DNA from 2 places in the Rummeliibacillus sp. TYF-LIM-RU47 genome. Region 2 is predicted to be linked to the other one. Evidence: a T-box and tRNA genes for the amino acid it is inferred to sense, from the RefSeq annotation. Region 2 holds a T-box; the other holds one or more tRNA genes.
What was found. A T-box is a leader RNA that pairs with one kind of tRNA and senses whether it is charged. The one in region 2 lies ahead of thrS (threonine--tRNA ligase), so its partner is inferred to be a tRNA-Thr.
Positions count from the first base shown of each region.

Region 1: it has a tRNA-Thr gene. The T-box ahead of thrS (threonine--tRNA ligase) is inferred to sense a tRNA for this amino acid. The anticodon was not compared.

Region 1 covers NZ_VVIR01000001.1:453,017-462,906, reverse strand. The annotation lists gene F0527_RS02195 (S1C family serine protease) at 1-540, opposite strand, end outside; gene F0527_RS02190 (WecB/TagA/CpsF family glycosyltransferase) at 861-1,574, shown strand; gene F0527_RS02185 (hypothetical protein) at 1,756-2,088, shown strand; gene F0527_RS02180 (O-methyltransferase) at 2,072-2,710, shown strand; gene F0527_RS02175 (potassium channel family protein) at 2,872-3,258, shown strand; tRNA gene F0527_RS02170 (tRNA-Thr) at 3,389-3,459, shown strand; gene F0527_RS02165 (hypothetical protein) at 3,685-6,123, opposite strand; gene F0527_RS02160 (DUF2653 family protein) at 6,862-7,152, opposite strand; gene F0527_RS02155 (hypothetical protein) at 7,140-7,619, opposite strand; gene F0527_RS02150 (bifunctional metallophosphatase/5'-nucleotidase) at 7,754-9,496, opposite strand; gene F0527_RS02145 (PaaI family thioesterase) at 9,761-9,890, shown strand, end outside.
Region 2 covers NZ_VVIR01000001.1:226,260-236,149, forward strand. The annotation lists gene F0527_RS01185 (nuclease-related domain-containing protein) at 55-1,005, opposite strand; gene thrS (threonine--tRNA ligase) at 1,452-3,365, opposite strand; T-box leader at 3,415-3,639, opposite strand; T-box leader at 3,700-3,923, opposite strand; gene F0527_RS01195 (LLM class flavin-dependent oxidoreductase) at 4,114-5,109, shown strand; gene F0527_RS01200 (S8 family peptidase) at 5,307-6,263, shown strand; gene F0527_RS01205 (hypothetical protein) at 6,260-6,445, shown strand; gene F0527_RS01210 (sigma-70 family RNA polymerase sigma factor) at 6,596-7,213, shown strand; gene F0527_RS01215 (YvrJ family protein) at 7,210-7,368, shown strand; gene F0527_RS01220 (helix-turn-helix domain-containing protein) at 7,372-7,617, shown strand; gene F0527_RS17375 (glutaredoxin family protein) at 7,675-7,812, shown strand; gene F0527_RS01230 (hypothetical protein) at 8,041-9,890, shown strand, end outside.

The sequences.
Region 1 (9,890 bases), 230 kb from region 2:
AAGAGCAACGTCTGTCTTTTTAGAAATTCCAATTACCTGACCTTGAAACTCTTGGCCATGCTCATTTGAAACTAAAACATAAGAAGCATCTTTCGCCACATGGGCGTTCGTGATAATGTCTCCTTTTTTGTTAAATAGGAATCCAGAACCTTGCTGCAAATCTGTCACGATCGTATAGACTTGCGTTTTAGCGTTTGCAATAATTGCAGAGGTATCATTTTTAGGCATAACAACATTTGTTTCTTCTTTGGTCGTCGTTGGTTGGCCAGTTGCTGGAATATCATTGGTCACACTTCCCTCTTGACGGCTAGCTGTCACCTTATCCTCTTGATCCTTTTTCGGTTCTTCTTTCTTTTTTGTCTCTTCCTTTTTAGGCTTATTGATTTTTTCTACTTTAATATGTTCATTTTCATTTGCTGACTTTTCATTTTTGGTTAGGAGCATAAACGCACCCAAGATAATGGCTGCTATTAATACAATGGATACAGCTATTCTTTTGATGGATGCTTTCTTTGGCTGATACCGTCGATTTTTAGTCATCACACATCCACTTCCTATCATTATTTAATTGTCAATACTATAGACGAATGAGCCTATATGAAAGTTTCAAAATTTTATCAATTCGGCTTTCTAGATTCAATTTCACAAAGATTATCATAGCATAAATTCCAAAGAATAGAATGAGAAAATAGATTTTTTTCGAAGGTATTTCTACTTATTTGTTTTACCCTATTTTCAGCACTATATGCACACCTTACTTTCTTTTCCATAGGTCTCCTTTATAATGTCTACTCGGTTTATTTAAAGATTCCTTTCCGTGGTATATAATGAGGGAAAACGTGTTATGGAAGGTAAGTTGAATGAAAAAGATAAATATATTGGGCATTCCTTTTGTAGATACTACCAAAAAAGAGTTTGTTAGCCATGTCTTGACCTTGGCAACCAGCAATAAGGAACCCATTTCAATCGTAACAGCGAATCCAGAAATTGTTATGCTAACAAAAGAAAATGCACAATATGAACAATACGTACAGCGATCCACCTATGTAGTCGCAGACGGTATAGGCGTTGTCATCGGTTCTAAAATATTAGGTACGCCTTTGCGGGAACGGATACCAGGCTATGAATTAGTACATGCATTTATGAAAAATGCTGATGTTAATAAAAATCGATTCTTCTTTTATGGTGGCAAGCCTGGTATAGCAGAAGCAGCGGCTAAAAAGGCAATCGCCCTCTACCCCCATATTAATATTGTGGGGACTGCTGATGGCTATGGTGACAGAGACGCAGTAGCTACTCAGGCAGCGTCCTTAAAGCCTGATTTTATCTTTATTGCTACGGGAGCTCCCAAACAAGAAGAATGGATAGCTAGCCACCGCCATCAATTCGAGCACTGTGTCATGATGGGCGTAGGCGGCAGTTTGGACGTGTTATCAGGCAATGTTCGCCGTGCGCCACAACTCTTTATCAAGCTTAATCTTGAATGGTTTTATCGCCTAATCACACAACCCACCCGTATAAAACGTATGATGAAGATACCTCTTTTTCTGCTTAAGGTGTTGCAATCAAAATAACAATTTGCCGATTCTATTAAATTGAATCGGCTTTTTTATATTCCCAATTTCCATTCAAAAATCCAATAGCATCTTATTAATAAGAATTCGCTCTTATAATTTATATTGATTTATTGTATACAATTGTATACAATAATTTTATATTCAATTGTATACAATTGTATACAGAAAGAGGTGCGATATGAGACCAAATGAGGAAAGAGGCGGCCGACATCGTCATCATGGCGGCGGCCATCATACAAAGGGTCCTAAAACATTTAGGCGCGGAAGAGCAATAGCATTTTTAGAGATACTTCAGCTAAAACGTATGACTATCAAACAGCAACTAGACGAACCCGAATTTGAAACTATTAAGTCAATCTTAATCGGCGAGTTAAAGGCACTCGACATGGTTATCAACGAATTTATACAGCTATTTGATTTAGAAGAAAGTGATGAAATTGTAACCACTGAAGATTCTTCTAAAGAATCTTCAGAAATGATAGGAGATCCAGCAGATGAAATTAATCAATGAATACATCGATAGCCTCTTCGCTCCAACAGATACAGATTTAGAGGACGTGCTGACATCAATTGAAGAAAACGGAATGCGTTCTATCTCCGTATCACCCGGCTCTGGTAAGCTTCTTACAATGCTGGTGTCTTTATCACAAGCTATAGAAGTACTAGAAATTGGAGCACTTGGCGGCTATAGCGGCATATGTTTGGCAAGAGGATTTGGCAGCGAAGGTTATTTAACATCACTCGAATTAGAGGAAAACTATGCTACCCTCGCTCATCAAAATTTAACCAAAGCAGGCTTTGGTAATCAAGTTACCTACTTGACTGGTCCAGCACTAGAAAGCCTCCAAATTCTAAAAGAAAATAATAAACAATATGATTTTTTCTTTATAGATGCAGACAAACTAAATTACATCAACTATTTAAACGCTTGTATCGAGCTTGCCAAAGATGGTGCTATTATTGTCACAGACAATGTCTTAGCTGGCGGGAGTGTTGCAGATTCAAATTCACAGCCTAAACGTTATAGTGAGTTCATGAAAGAGTTCAATAAAACAGTCGCAGAACACTCTCAGTTGCAATCTGTATTAATACCGATCGGCGACGGAATGACGGTTTCACGCGTTATAAAGTAGTTATACAACATGCTGACTGCTAGCAAATGCTATATGCTTTGTGAGCAGTTTTTTCAATTTCTAATCCTGCTTATCCGACTACCCCACCCCTCAACCTAGAAATATTTTCCCTTGCATGATACTGTATTCAATGAATAATAACGAGGAGGAATTCTTTCACTTTGATTTCATTTATCCTAACACTAAAACGACTGCTAGAAGCTTTGTATAAATCATCAAAACATCCTTTATTTTTATCGCTTATTACTACCCTATTTTTCATCATTCTGTCAGGCGTGTTATTTTATACACAAAAAGAAGGCTGGGCCGTTCTAGACGCCATCTATTTCTGCGTTGTGAGCATTATTCCAACCGGCATCGATACCAACCTTTCCCCTGAAACAGCGATAGGAAAAGTATTCACTATGTTCTATCTTATCGTTGGAACAGGCACAATGCTCCTAACACTCATACTTTTGGCCAAATCGACCATCAATAATGATGATGATTTTAAGAAAACCTTTAAAAGTGGAAAGTGGAAACGCGAGGGACAAGAGGAAGAAAAATAATTCATTTCTTCCCAGTTGCATTGGAGAAGAATAAGTCAAGATAATGCTAGGGCATTTTTGAATATCACCTAAATCATGAAATCTGAATTAAGAAAATAAAAGTGCTATACTATTGGTGTAAATAACTGTTGCCGACTTAGTTTAATGGCAAAACGGTGGTCTCGTAATCCACTGATAAGAGTTCGATTCTCTTAGTCGGCATATTAGAAAATCGACAACTTAAATACATGCCACCCCTTCACGTTGAAGGGGTTTTATTTTTTGTAGTTTACTTTGTATTTCCTCAAAATATATATTCACACAAAAAGATAAACACCAATTAACTCTTAGAACTTCTCGAAAGATAAAAAGACCTTATCTACTATGAGATCAAGGTCTTTTTCTTAAACTGTTTACCTATAAACTAGTTCCATGCATTTGAGATAATTATTTAGTAACATTTACAGTGAATTTTACAGGTGTATTGAAAGTAACAACTTTATCATTTGAAAGAGTAATTTCTTGTACATATACGGTCGCAGTACCTTCAGCAAGTTCTCCATCATTCTTTACTACTGTAGAATCAGTTGCAACAAATTTTGTAGATTTAACATTCAATGTTTTTGAAACATCTGTTTCTTTACCGTCTATCAAAACTCTTACATTATTAGATAGTAAATTAGTTAGATTGCCCTTAATTTCTCCTGTTAAAGTGTACCCTTTAAAATCAGCAGTATATTTTGAAGTTGTATCAACTATAGTTACAACTTTAGAAGCTACAGTATTAAGACCAACTTTTACAACAACTGTGAATGTATCCCCAGCTTTAACTTTTTCTTTATTAACAGTTACTGTACCCCCACTTACAGTTACACCTTCGTTATCTGAAACAGATACTGTTGCATCAGAAGTTACATCTTTAACTGTTAAACCCTCAGCATCTGAAGTATATAACTTAGGAGAAAAGCTTAAAGAAGCTTCTTTTAAATCAACTGTCGTTGGAATTTCTTTAGCAACGTAAGAAGTTGCTTCCCCAGAAGGTTTTACAGTTACTGTGAATGTAGCTGATTTTTCACCAGCTACTAATTTTACAGTATATGTGCCAGCAGTTGTCGTACTATCTGTTGCAATATTTACTGTGTACTCACCTGTTTTTTCAGCTACAGATTCCACTTTTACAGTTGGTACATTTACATCTTTAGCAAGTGCTTTACCGTCTTTATCTAAAACTTCCTTGTTCAACTCAGTACTAAAAGCATTACCGTATTGATCTTTAACTGAAACAGCTAAATCTTGTGAATCTGCAGATGTATTAGATAATAATAAAGAAGACTTTTCAGCTTTAATCGAGTCTACTGCTTTTGCAGCGTTTACTTTAATTTCAACTGTTTTAGTATCTACTACTTTGCCATCATTCACTAATGAGATTTTCACAGGAACCACGCCTGTTCCCATAGGTGTAATGGTACCAGTTGTTTTATCAACTACTGCCACACCATTATTTTGTGATTCATATGTGAAATTACCAGCAATTACATTACCTAATTGATCTTTTGCTTGAGCTTTTAAAGAATATCCTGAACCATAAATTGTTGAAGCTGGTTTAGAGAAATCAGGAGTAACACTAGTTGTTACAGTCCAAGCAGAAATTGTTGAAGCTACTGCTTCCTGTGCAGAAATAGTTACTTCAGAGCTTTCAGCTAAAACTTTATCAGCATCTTTAATTACAACTTTCGCTTTGATAGATGAACCTTTAGCAAGGTTAATTACACCTGTTGTTTTATTAATCGCAGTAGACGCTGATTCAAATGATACACCAGTTGTTCCAGGTTGGTATGAAGCAGTAATATCTACTCCGCTTTCGTCTTTAACTTTGTAATCTAGTACTGTATTAGTATCAGCTTGTACAGTTTGATTTGCTACTTCCACTGATGATGGCTTTAATGAACCTATTACTAAATCATTTGTAACATTATCTTCACCTATTTTAGTGTTTACAGTATAGGTAGTATTAGCTGCAAATGCATTATAGAATTCTAAAGTAGCTGATTTTTTATCTTCAGACAATGTAACTGCTTTTACTACGTGTTTTTCACCAGTCGCTTTGTTTACTACTTCGAATGCAGATTTGTCAAGTGAGTCAATTGCTTTGCTAAATGAAACTTTTGCTGATGTAGTATCAATAGCTTTTACAGATTCAACATTTAAAGAAACTACCATACCATCTTTTATTTCAATTTTTTTACCTTCATACTCAAAAGTTCCATTAGCTAGCTCTGCGTCATTGTAAAATTTATCTTCTACTTTTACAAATCCTTTGTTTAAGCGACCTTCATTATATAGAACTGTACCATTTTTATCAGTCTTGTAGCCTTCTGATAATTTACCATTGTAGAACATTAAAGTTGCGTTGTTAGCTGTTTTGTAACCTGATTTAAGGTAGCCGTTATAGTATAGAGATGGATCTTTATCAACATCCCCATATACTTCGTAGCCCTTGTCAAGATAGCCATCTTTGTAAAGGCGTTCACCGTTACCAGCTGTTTTGTAGCCTTTTTTAAGTGATCCATTGTAGAACAACAATTTATTTTCTTTTGCTGTTTTGTAACCTTTTTTAAGTGATCCATTGAAATAAAGTTTGATTGTTTTGCCTGAACCAACTGTTTTGTAGCCAGTTTTCAATTTGCCATTGTAGTAAAGTTTTGAATTATAAACAACATAACCTTTTACAACCTTACCAGTTTTAGCGTTTACTAATTTACCTTTTGATACTTTGTATTTAGAAGCTGCAAATGCGCTTGTTGAACCTGGCACTAAGGCGGCTGTTATGACAGAAGCGCCTAGAGCAACAGCAGCAGCAGTTTTAATAAGTTTATAATTTTTCAAAATTCCCATTCTCCTTTATAGATGAACTATTTTACGGATTACGATACTACGTAATTTTTATAAGTTTTTTTCCAAAATCCTTCAATTCGTAATCCTTAACGACTATATTATCACATTATTTAAATTTGCATAATAGTTTTTTATATTTTTTTATTAAAATACGAATAAAATATGAATAATATATAATTATATCCAATAAATTTATATCATTTTCCAATTTTTATTACTATTATTCTACTTAGTATTATGTATTTTTTTATTATAAATTCCACTAATGTTTAATATTAGATAAAATACTATAAAATTTTTTACATAAAAACATATTTTTAATTTTCATTGGTTTATCTATAAGCTTTATTATTATATTTTCCTTAACAATTTCCTAGTTCTTTTTTATTTTGAAAATAAACTTTTGAACTACAAAGTTCGTCTTTTTTTGGTTTAATACCACTTTATTCGACAAATTTTGACTAACATTCGCTTTTTACTGAATATATTTGTAAAAAAGTAAGTGAAACAACATCTTATTTTTATACTCCTGTTCCCCGCTAGTGTATAGTACTTTTTGTATATACTATTTCTTTATTCCACCACTACAGAGTTTCTACATATAGCAATAAAATGCTTAGTTAATTTCAAACTATATAGTATTACTTTGTATTTCAGATATATAAGACATGAATATAAATTTATTTTTATCCACAATAAAAGCCATCCATAATTGGATGGCTTTATTTCTTATTCTATAACGGCAATCATGCCCTCTTCATCATCAATTTCTAATCGGATGCTTGCTGCATAAGGATCTACGTTCGTTTCTTCCTGTAAGTAGGCGCGGATAGCGGACAACATATTGGCTACACGATACGTATCTTGTCGATTATTATAATATGCATCAGCAGAGTAACCTTCATCGTCATCAAAGCAAAGCTCGATCTCTACATTTTCGGGCATTACATTGATTTGGCGTGCATGGTATACGCATAATGCGTTAATTAATTGGTCTTCTGATAAGACTATTGTTTCCATACATTTCGGTCCTCATCACGTTTTTTGTTGCCGCGGAACATTTGGAAGACTTTCATGATTAACATAATAAGTACCAAGATGGCAATAACATTGATTAATAAACCAAATAAGTTGCCCATTGCACCCATATTGCTAAGCATTCCGCCAAATAAAAGTCCTGCCAGTCCTCCGAGCATCATACCACGCATAAACCCGCCTTTTCGTGGAGTTGAATTAGCAGTTTTTGATTTGTTAGTTTTGTTATTAAAGCTTGAGTTTTTGTTATCTTGTGTATTTCGATTTGTATTGGATTTGTTGTTATTGAAAATAGAATTGTTGGAATTACCGTTTGAATTAAAACCTCTTTTGCCTGATTTGTAACCTCTTGCATCAGCTGTGATGCTGAAATGGTCTGAAACAACAGGCCCTACAGTTGAGAAAGCAAGAGTAGCTGCAAATAAAGCTGCCGCAAGTTTTTTAAATTTCAATTAAATACCCTCCATTAGTGTGTAATTAATATTACTTACTCTTATCTTATCATTTTCCTTACATTATATGAAATGAAACGCTAAGGCAAAAAAAATCCTCCTGCTTTTATGGCAAGAGGATTTTTATTAATATGTTAGTCCACTTTTACATTGCGAACTTCTGTTGGCTCTTCAATTGTTTGTTTACCTTTTAAGTAGTTGATGAATGCATCAGTGTCTACTTCGATTGTTTTATCGTTTGTTGCTGTTGTGAATGCTTTGAAGTTATCGCCACCTGTTGCAATAAAGTCGTTAATTACAACAGAATATGTTTTTGCAGGATCGATTTTTTCACTTGTATCCCCTACAAATACATCTACAACACCTTTTGAGTTGTAAGTATAGTGCAAGCCAGATACTTCTAAGCCATAACCACCTGTGAATTGTTGGTTGATTGCTTCTTTAATATTGGCACCAGTCATGTCTACAACTTTCAAGTAGTTGCCGAATGGTTGAACTGCTTGCGCTTTACCCCATGTAATAACATTTTTGTCTCCGTCTTTAACTGTAGTAAGGTCAGCACGGATACCACCAGAGTTTGTCATAGCAAAGTCAGCATTGTAGCCTAGAGCTTTGGCTTGGCTTAATTGTCCATCTGTTACTAAGTTGCCTACTGGAGAACCGCCTAGTGGATGAGCGACACGGTCTCTTGTAATGGATTCAAATGATGCTGTTGCGATTGGCGCATCAATTTTCTCTTTTACTAAAGATTTTGCTTCATTCACAATGCCATTTACTTTCTTAGATACTTTGTTGCTGTTGATTTGTTCTTCAGTTGGCAAGTAGTTATATTTTACAATACCAGATGGTGTTTTAATAAAGTCTTTTGTCTTTTTGCTAATTTTACCTGTTACAACTGAGTAAGCTTTACCAAACGATTTTGCCTCAATAATGCGTGTATTTTTGTAAACGCCATTTGCAAAGTTATGATCATGGCCGCCGATTACTACGTCTACAGAGTGTTTCGAATCGATTTTTTCAAGCTCTTTCAGCATATCCACTGTTTGGCCTAAAATTTTCTCTTTTCCTTGTGTTTCAATTGATGTGTCTGCATCTGTGTTATAGGCACCAGAGTGTGCAACTACAACGATTGCATTTACACCTTGTTTACGTAAAACTTTTGAATATTTCGCGATTGCTTTTGCTGGATTTACCACTTCGATATTCTCAACGTGTTTAGATAGTACTACTGTTTTAATGTCTGGTGTAACGACACCGATAAATCCAACTTTAACTCCACCATATTTTTTCACTGTATAAGGTTTGAAGCCACTAAGGATTTTTTTAGATTTTTTATCCACAATGTTGGAAGTTAGGATTTCCATATTGCTTTTAGTCAATTTATAGTCTTTTACTAATTCATAGTTTTGTGTTGCTTCGGTCGGTGCAAGGCCGTTTAAAATTCGTTTGAATTCATCGATTCCCTCATCAAATTCATGGTTACCTAGTGCTCCAACAGTAAATTTAATTGCATTGGCTGCATTCATTGTTGGCTCGTCTTGAAGTAAGCTTGAATAAGATGGACTTCCGCCTACTAAGTCGCCTGCACTAATTCTGTAAGTATTCGCTGCGGCTGTTTTCAGTTTGTACTTCTTAGCAAATGCTGCCTTTTCTTGCTCAAAGTGATAAGCAAGAGCTGGTGCTCCCCCGATTGGTGTACCATCTGTAGCTTTATAACTCTCTCCGATATTACCATGCATATCATTGATAGATAGAAACTGTACTGGCACAGTTGTTGGTGCTTTTGGTTTTGCTGGCGTTGTTTTGGCAAAAGCTGACATAGGCGTCATTAATAATGCAGCAGCCCCTAATGTTGCGACGATTTTTGTTTTAAACACTCTCTACACTCTCCCATTTTATATGTAAGTTTGTTTCTTCTTCATTGTATAGTCTGCTATATAACAATACAATACTCAAAATTAAAAATAATATAATAATAGTATGTAAGACTATTCAGATAATACTATATCATTATTTCCAATGAATGAAAGCGCTTTTTTATTAAAAATTTTGAAGAATTTTGCCTAAATATGATATAATTACGTAGAACTTATAGTTAGATGTGCCTGTTAAAATTTGGGGAGGAATTTATTTTGACAACAATGAAATCTGTTCAACAACGTTTTGAAGAAAGTCCTTTTTGGCAAACACTTGGACTTGAATATATACATGCTGAAGATGGAATTGCCGAAATTGCCTTTGACTATAAAAAAGACTTAAACAATGTGGTGG
Region 2 (9,890 bases):
TCCTAAATAGAGGTAGTATTTCGAGCAAAATCAAATTAGCAACGCGCAAGAAGATCATTGATAAGTAGGTATATAGCGCGCATCTTTATACTTACCTATCTTCTGAAGCTTCATCTGACTTAATAAGCGGTAGGCTTGCCGAGAATTCGCTAAGCCTAAATATTGATAGCATTCCAAACTTGAAATAGAGGGATCAATCAATGAAAAATAGTCATAGATAGCCTGGACATGAGCATCGCGACTTGTGTGATGGCAATAGGGACAGTACCAATGCATATTTATTCTTCGCATTTGCAATTTACGGCAGTTAGGACAAGCTACACCGTTCAAAACGTCCTTTCTAGAAAGGTTATACCTCTGCAATAATGGATAAGGATTATAATCAGTATGCTGTTTCAATAAGGATTGGACGAGTTTTTCTAGCTGCAGGGGTGACAATGGCTCTTTTTGTACCGGTATATTTCGAATATAGGGTTTAATATCATTTTTCAAAAGAATAGTATTAGCTGATGAAGTTAGTTCAATGTAGCTTGAGGAAAAAGGAAAAACTATCGCGCCGTAAATGGGGAGATTGATATAATTGTGTAAAAAGAATACTTGAAGTTGGTGGGTGTATTCTTCCAGTTGGGGTTCTGGACTAGGAAATGCATGTGTTTCACCTGTTGATAAATGGCGCACCAATTGTCGAGGATTTTGTCTTAATTCTATCGTTCCTTTGATATTCTTTACCTCAAACACAACTGCAAAATTTGTAGTTAACAGCAAAATATCTATTTGTATTTTAGATTCCAATACAAGAGATAAGTTATGAAATACATAATACTTTTCAGGTGAATGCAACTGACCAAGAGTATCAACTATAATTTTCTCTCCTAAATCGCCAGCTTCTATATTTCTCCATTGCCTCTCCAATTCCTGTTTCAAAGGATGAGTCGCTGATAACCGATCACTCAGTTTTCGCAAGGAATCTAAATAATGGGTGGGTGCAAAAGGTTTAATCAACATAAAAATCACTCCCAAACTCAATTGTTTAAACGAGTATATAATATGAAGAAACCTGTGTAAAATGGCTGACAATATTACAAACATCAAATAAATATACACAAAAGAAAAGCATACTTGTAAAATATAGTGAATGCTAAATTATGGCCAACTATTGCAGTTGAAAATTTATTATGCAAATATCGACTAATAGCCACAATGCCTAGCTTCAATGCTTACCATCGTTCTCTGTTGATTTACCATCACTGAGGACACATTTACTACCGTTCATACTCATTTAACAACCGCCCTCTAGAAGTTTACTCCCCAAAAAGTACAATTTAAGTCCCGAAGATACTCGCCCGTTCAGCAATCATGGGATCGCTTTGGAAAAGAAATGGCTGTCATTAAAAATATAAATAAGTAAATTAACAAGGGGAGGACCAATATTAGGTTCTCCCTTGTTTGTTTTAAATGCTGCGTTCATTTATTTGCTTTACAATATTCTCTTTAAAATCCTTAAACGGCATACTGATTGATTGTTTTTCGCCGTGCTTTCGAACATTTACTGCGTTTTCTTTTAACTCTTCTTCACCAAGCACAATAATATAAGGAATCTTTTGCATCTGTGCTCTTCTTATTTTATAGCCTAATTTTTCTTCGTCTTCATCAATTTTAACTCGTACTCCTAATTGTCTTAGCTGAGATTGGATTTTTAAGCAATAATCTAGGTGCACCTGAGAAACGGGGACAATTTGTACCTGTGTAGGAGCGAGCCAAACAGGGAAGGCTCCTGCAAAATGTTCAATTAAAATGCCTAAGAAACGATCGATGGAACCGAATACTGCGCGATGAATGACCACCGGACGAGCTTTTTCATTTTGTTTGTCTATATATGTTAAATCAAACTTCTCTGGTAGCTGGAAGTCGAGCTGTACTGTAGCACATTGATGGCTGCGTTGAATGGCATCTTTAATGTGAATATCAATTTTGGGACCATAAAACGCACCATCACCCTCATTGATTTTGTAAGGGTACCCCAAGTTATTTAGTACGTTTTCTAAAGCTGTTTCAGCACGATTCCAAAGTTCCTCGCTTCCCATTGAATCTTCTGGGCGTGTTGATAATTCTATTTCGTATTCAAACCCGAATACTTTATACACATGGTCGATGATCTTTAATGCAAGAGTAATTTCGTCTTCAATCTGTTCTGGTGTAACGAAAATATGAGCATCGTCCTGGCAAAATGATCTAACGCGTAATAATCCATTTAAAGCACCGCTGAATTCATGTCGATGAACTTGCCCGAATTCCGCCATGCGAATAGGCAAATCACGATAGGAATGTCGTTCATTTTTGAAAATGAGCATATGTCCAGGACAGTTCATCGGTTTTAAGGCAAAGCTTTGTTCATCAACCTGTGTAAAGTACATGTTTTCTTTGTAGTGATCCCAGTGACCGGATTGCTCCCACAATCTCTGATTCATCATGAGTGGAGTCCGCACCTCTTTATAATCATACTCAGCCTGTAAATTTCGTAAAAAGGACTCGAGCTCATTCCGTATAATCTGGCCATTTGCCAAATAGAAAGGCATGCCGGGTGCTTCCTCTGAGAACATGAATAACTCAAGCTCTTTTCCAAGTTTACGGTGATTTCGCTTTTCTGCTTCTTCTAGAAAGACGAAATAGTCACGTAGCTCATCCTTTGTTGCAAAAGCGACACCATAGATGCGTTGAAGCATTTTATTATTACTATCGCCTCGCCAATATGCCCCAGACACTTTTGTTAATTTAAAATGCTGGATCTTACCTGTAGAAGGTATATGGGGACCCCGGCATAAATCATAAAAGTCACCCTGTTCATAAACAGTAACTGTTTCATCCTGTGGAATGTCTTCTAACAACTCAAGTTTTAATGGATCATGCGCAAATAATTGCTTAGCTTTCTCGCGTGAAACTTCCTTTCGATTTATCTGCACGTTTTCATTAATGATTTGTTTCATGACCTTTTCTATTTGAGGTAAATCACTTGGAGTGATAGGGGAATCCAGCTCCACATCATAATAAAAACCATCTTCAATGACAGGACCAATTCCAAAATGAATAGAAGGATATATGCGTTTTAATGCGTGCGCCAATAAGTGGGCTGTTGAATGGCGAACCACTGCTATTCCTTCTTTTGAAGCTGCATCATATAAGGAAATCTGTGCATCTTCTGTAATCGGACGTGCTACATCTGTAGGTATCCCATTTACATAACCGACAATTGTCTTTTTAGAAAGACTGGGGCTAATGGAGTTGGCAATATCTGTTAGTGTTAGGCCTCGTTCGTATTGCTGTTGTTTGCCATCTGGAAATTGAATTTGTATAAATTGATCATTCATCATGTTAAACACTCCTATTTTTATAATAAAAAAACACACGCATCCCTAAACAAGGGACGAGTGTGTTGTTAACCCGTGGTTCCACCCAACTTTCCATACGCTAAAGAATAGCCTATGGCTCTGGTGCTGTAACGTAGCATAGACGGTATTGGATACTACATTCCCCAATACAGCTCAAAGGTGGTAAATTATTTTCCTAAGCTAGGAAGATTTCAGCAAAACTTCCCTCTCTGTAAACCGTAAAAATAATTCCTGTCCTTATCATCGCTTTTGAATTTTTCATGCCAATCAATGGAATCCTCCGTTAAATACAAAAAAACGCACGCATCCCTAATAAAGGGACGAGTACGTTTTAACCCGTGGTTCCACCCAACTTCCCATAAGTTAGAAAACAACTTATGGCTTTGGTGCTGTAACGTAGCATAGACGGTACCGGATACTAGATTCCCCGATACAGCTCAAAGGTGGTAAATTACTCTCCTGCGTTAGGAAGATTTCAGCAAAACTTCCCTCTCTGTAAACCGTAAAAGTGATTCATGTCCTTATCAGTGCTTCTTTAGAATTAAAATTATTATATATATTATGATAAGTAGAACTATTTAGCAACACCTATTTTAATTATGAACAATTTATTATCTTAACCTCCTCACCAATCCAATCATTTTACATCCCCTTAAACTTCCGCTAGCATTATGACGTATAAATATCACATTTACACAGATAGATGAAAAAAGGAAGGATGAGTAACATGAGACTCTCTATTCTAGATCAAGCGCCGATTCCAAAAGGGGCTAAACCGGCACAGGCTTTAAAAAACAGCGAAACATTGGCGATTCTTGGCGAAGAGCTAGGCTATCACCGTATGTGGATGGCAGAGCATCATAACGGGCAATCGCTTGCAAGCTCTGCGCCTGAAGTAACAGCGGCTCACTTGGCTGCTAAAACAAACCGTATTCGTATCGGCACAGGCGGCATCATGATGATGCATTACTCACCATTAAAAGTAGCGGAAGTGTTCAAAACATTAAGCGCACTGTCACCTGGCCGCATCGACTTTGGCGTTGGACGCGCACCAGGCGGGGATACTTATGCTATTTATGCGATGGCAAAAGGTAAACGACCTGAGATGACGGATCAATATAAAGAAATTGAAACAACCCTTAAGTTAATGAACGATCAAAAATCAGGCATTTCTGTCTATGATTCAGTCGTGGCGACACCAGCGCAAGTGGAACTTCCTGAAGCATGGTTATTAGGCTCGACTGGTAATAGTGCCGTACGAGCAGGTCGCATGGGTATGGGTTACTCCTTTGCTCAATTCTTCAATGGCGGGATGACAAGAGAAATCTTCGACACATATCGCGCTAATTTCGAGCCTTCATACTTTATGGAAACACCAGAAATTTTGGTGACATATGCGACAACTGTAGCGGAAACAAAAGAAGAAGCAGAATTTTTAGCGATGCCGATTGATATTTCTAGACTACAGCTGATGCAAGGTAATTTAATTCAAACCTTGTCACCAGAAGAAGCAAAAGATTATCCATTAACTGAAATGGACAAAATGATGATTGAAGAAAACCGCAAATTGCATCTAGTCGGAACACCGAAGGAAGTAGGCGATATTATTCGCCGAGACCAAGAGCAATACGGTTTTGACGAAGCGATGTTCAATTGCAACCAATTCAGCATCGAAAGCCGAAAACAAAGCTACACACTATTAGCAAAAGAATTATTGGATTAATTTATATCCACAGCAGAAGCAGGGCAAATATGAATAAAATAAGAAACCAGAAGCGCTGATTAAGTCAGTTCTTCTGGTTTTTTTGTGTTTAAGTAATCTGTAAATGCTCTAATTATTAAAATTATTGGATAGAAAGGTTGTAGAATACCTTACTCATATTTCTTTATTCTACAAAAGCTAATAAAAGGAGTCTTTCTATGGAAGATACAGAAGTTAAATTAATACCGGATGAAGCATTAGTTTCTATGAGTAATATGGAAGAAGTTATCCCAACGAACATTCTAGAAATAGGTGCTCAAACAAAATGGAAAAAGGGGTTTTCTGGGCAAGAGGTAGTCATTGCTGTTATAGATACGGGTTGTGATAGTAGTCACCCAGATTTATCTGAAGCGATAATTGATGGCTATAATTTTACGACTGAGCATTATGGGAATCCTGAAAATTATAATGATACGAACGGTCACGGTACCCATGCGGCAGGTGTGATAGCAGCTGCGCAAAATAATAAGGGAGTTATAGGTATATCATTCAAATCCAAATTATTAATTTTAAAAGTACTAAATTCTGTTGGCGGTGGATCTATTGATAATCTAATTAAGTCTCTTGACTATGCTTCAAATTGGCGTGGACCAAATAATGAAAGAGTTAGAATCATATCTCTATCACTTGGTACAAAGCAATCTTCGACGGAGCTCCACAACGCTGTAAAGAGAGCGATAAATAATGGAATATCAGTTGTAGTAGCTTCAGGAAATGATGGTGATGGAGAATTTAGTACGAATGAATATCGATATCCAGGAGCTTATGAAGAAGTGATTGAGGTTGGGGCAATTGATCAGAATCAAAAAATAGCACATTTCTCAAATACAAATGAGTATGTTGATCTCTATGCTCCTGGAGTTAATGTGTATTCAACATTTCTAAATCAACAATATGCGATTTTATCAGGTACTTCAATGGCTGTACCACATGTAGCAGGAGCGTTAGGTTTACTGATTGAAGAGCATGAATATAAACAAAATAAAAGGTTAAGTGAACAAGAAATTTATGACATTCTAATGCTACATACAGAGAATAGAGAATTAAATAATCATAATATAAATATTTTATCTTTATCTAAAAAACCTTTTAAAAGAAAGGAGGAAATCAGATGAATGATTCCTTAACAATTAAAGAATTGTTTGTTAAATGCTATTGTGAATCTAGGAAAACACAAGCATACTTAACACAGTGCTTGGATAAATGCCCAGAAGAGGAGAGAGAATACTTAATAGAGCTTGTAGAAAAAACAGCCTCAACCTCTAAAAAAATAAAAGAATTTTACGAAAAGCATTAGATTTTATTGTAAAAAATGGTATAATTAAAAAGTAAATATTCAGACAAAAAGTAGAATAAACCTATTTATGACTATACATTGCTAGTCATTTTTTTACAACCAAAAATAGAACATACATTCTCTTTTTGTGTAGGTGTGGAGGTAATTATTATGGAATTTAACATGACAGAAGGATATTGTACGGATGCCCTTCAAAAGTTCAAGTTGGATAATGAGGAGTTTTTAAAAAATAATATTGTTCTTTCCTTTCTTAAAAATAAGGACCATGAGGATTTATTTGTTACTGCTATATGTAATCCAACTATTGAAAATGAGAAAAAATTAGACAATGCCTTTAGGAAGTTTTATTTTCATATTCGGTTTATTTCTTTTATCTCAACAGCTATATATTTTAATGCAGTCAACTTCGATAAAAAACATAGAAAGATTCAACAACGACACCCTCTAACTGTTGATAGACCTTTAGGAAATGATGAAGATGGCACCTTTAAGGATTTAATTACTGATGAAAAAGCCCAAATTCATATTGATCATATTATACAAAAAGAAAGCATTTTGGATTATCTCGAAGATCCACAGTTATGCTCAGCGGTTGAGAAGTTAACGGAAAAGCAAAAGGAAATAATCAATTTAGCATTCGTAAACGGACTCTCAGACACCCAAATTGGGAAGATACTGAACAAATCTCAGCAATCTGTTTCTAAGACTAGAAAAAAAGCAATTCAGAATATAATACAGTCTTTAAAAGGAGGGAAAAATAGCAAATGACAGAAATCCCTGAATGGATTGTTATTTTAGGGAACTTTGGGTTTCCTATAGCCATAACAATGTACTTATTCGTTCGTTTTGAAAAGAAAATAGAAAATTTAGAAGCAGCTATAACAGAACTAGGACAAGTTATTAAAGAAACAAGGAGGAATTAATAGATGACAGTATTCTTATATGAGTTAGTAAAAGAATCACAAGAAAGCAAACATGCAATGCAATCATTAATTGATTTATTTGAACCTAAATTAAAAAAATCTCTTTCGCTTACAAGCTATGAAAATCGAGAAGATTTAGCACAAGAATTAAAATATACACTTATTAAATATATTCATGGATATCAAGTAGAGGAAACACCGGGGTTTTATGATTTGAAAAGAAAAATAGAAAATAAAAGAGCTATGTGAAGAGCTTTAAATTATATGTAATCATAATTTCTATAATAAAACGGAGGGAAATTTTGTATGGAAATCATCGTCTATACTCAACCAAATTGTATATATTGCGAAAATCTCGTAAGCTTTCTTGAAGAAAAGAAAGTGAATTATAAAGAGATAAATATCCATAAAAGTTTGAGGTGTACGAAGAATTCAGTCAACTAGGAGGGAGAGCTACACCTTATATTATTAAAAAAATAAATAATAAAATTGTTTCAAAGATTGTAGGATTTAATAAAAAAGAGATAAGAACTGAACTTAATATTTCTTAATTTAAATTTTAGCAGGTAGAAAATTTATTTCTATCTGCTTTTTTCTATATAAAAGGGTTGTTATTTCATCAACGTTTTCCTCTTTATTAATTATTATGCTGTGTTAGAAAGGATGAGAAAATTGAAGGTTTTAAAAGTATTAACAACTAGTAATTTAAAGATGCATAAGTATTTATTGTTAATAGGGTTAGCTAGTTTATTACTTTATGGGGGACTCATTGAATATACATTGCTATATAAAGCGAAAGATCCAGGTAATGCTTTACAATTTTCAAGTTTTTTAATCCAGTCGGGTATGTTGTTTTTTCTGTTGATAGGATTTCAATTAGCCACTAAGAATCTAACAAGCTCGCTGTATCAAGTAGCAAATAAAGAAATGAGAAAATTACATTGTATTAATATATCCTTTTTATTTATTTTATCCTTACTGTTTGTTTTAACTTTTATCATAAGTACTAACATTTATTATCACTGTATAGACCCTACTAACTCTTTTGTAAAAGAGAGTTCACTGTTCTTTTTGTATTATTGGTGGTTGCCTTTTATTATAAGTGCCCTTATAGGCTATATTTTTGGATTGAGTTTCTCTAGCAAAATAGTTTACGTGTGCATATTTATTGTTTGGGCAATTCTCTCACCTACAAATCTAAACTTTTTAAATAATTTGCTTGTTAACTCACAATTAATAGAGGTAGCCAATTGGCTACAAAATATAAATTTAGGTGTATCTAAAGTTGATGAGTTATATAATTCATTATTTAGCTTTGAATTTGATTGGTATAAAAAAGGCATGTTATTGCTCACCTTAATTTTAATTGTTATTTTACAGATTATCTTTTTGAAAAAATGGAGATTTCAGCAATACAGTATTATCTTAGTGTTTGTTTTATTGTTGTGTTACAGCTCTATTCCATATCATTATTCAAAAAACCAATTACAAGATATACCTACTTTAGCAAAGGAATACGAGTATTATAGAAATTTAGAAAGCACCCCCAAACAAAAATACTTTGATTATAGAATTGATAAAGTTAATTTGAGTATACAAAACACAAACTTATTTTCCGTAACGGCAAAACTTCAAATTTCTAATGTAAAAGATCCTAACATAGCTTTTACTTTATATAAGGGCTTTAAAATAAAGAATATTTCTTTAGATAACGGTAAACCGGTAAAATATTATCAAACCGGTGATTATATATACGTGAATCTTTCTGAAATTAACAAGAAAAAAATAAATACATTGAAATTTACTTATTCGGGCAATGGCACTATGAGAAATCCATCAATTGGGGATGTCGTTTATCTCCCTCATAATTTTACTTGGATTCCTAGTAATCAAAGAATGCCTACCCACTATTTATTTAATCAGGGAGTTACAGCTGCTGCGATTAACAATTCGCCTAATATAGAGTATAGCCTGATACTCCGGGATAACCAGAGACGTTATTTTACGAATTTACGATATGAGGGAAAAGGGAGGTACTATGGTGTAGCTAAAGGTGTTACTTTAATTACCGGAGAACTGACGCATAAACATGATAATAATATGGAAGTGGTTTATCCTAGCTCTTGGTTCCCTTATAAAGAGGAGTTTAAACAGTATGTTACTCAATACAAAGAAGACCTACAAAGATACAATCGTCTTTTAAAAACAAAAAACAAAATACCCCAGAGAATTATATTGCTCCCTACTCTGGATCCGTTTATTTCTGGCATAAATCCACACTCTATTGGGGATGGAACTAATCTTATTATCCATTTGGACCCCAGTAAATTTACAAGAGTGATACCTATCGAAAAGGGGATTCCCTTTCAGATAGACAGTGCTTTTAATGAATACAATAGCTTAACTGAAAAACAAAGAATAAATTGGCTAATTTTTAATAGTTTTGTAGGCTTCAAAATCAGTAACAAGTCTCATGCAGCAGAGTCATTATTTTATTTTTACCTTGAATCCATTCATAGTGC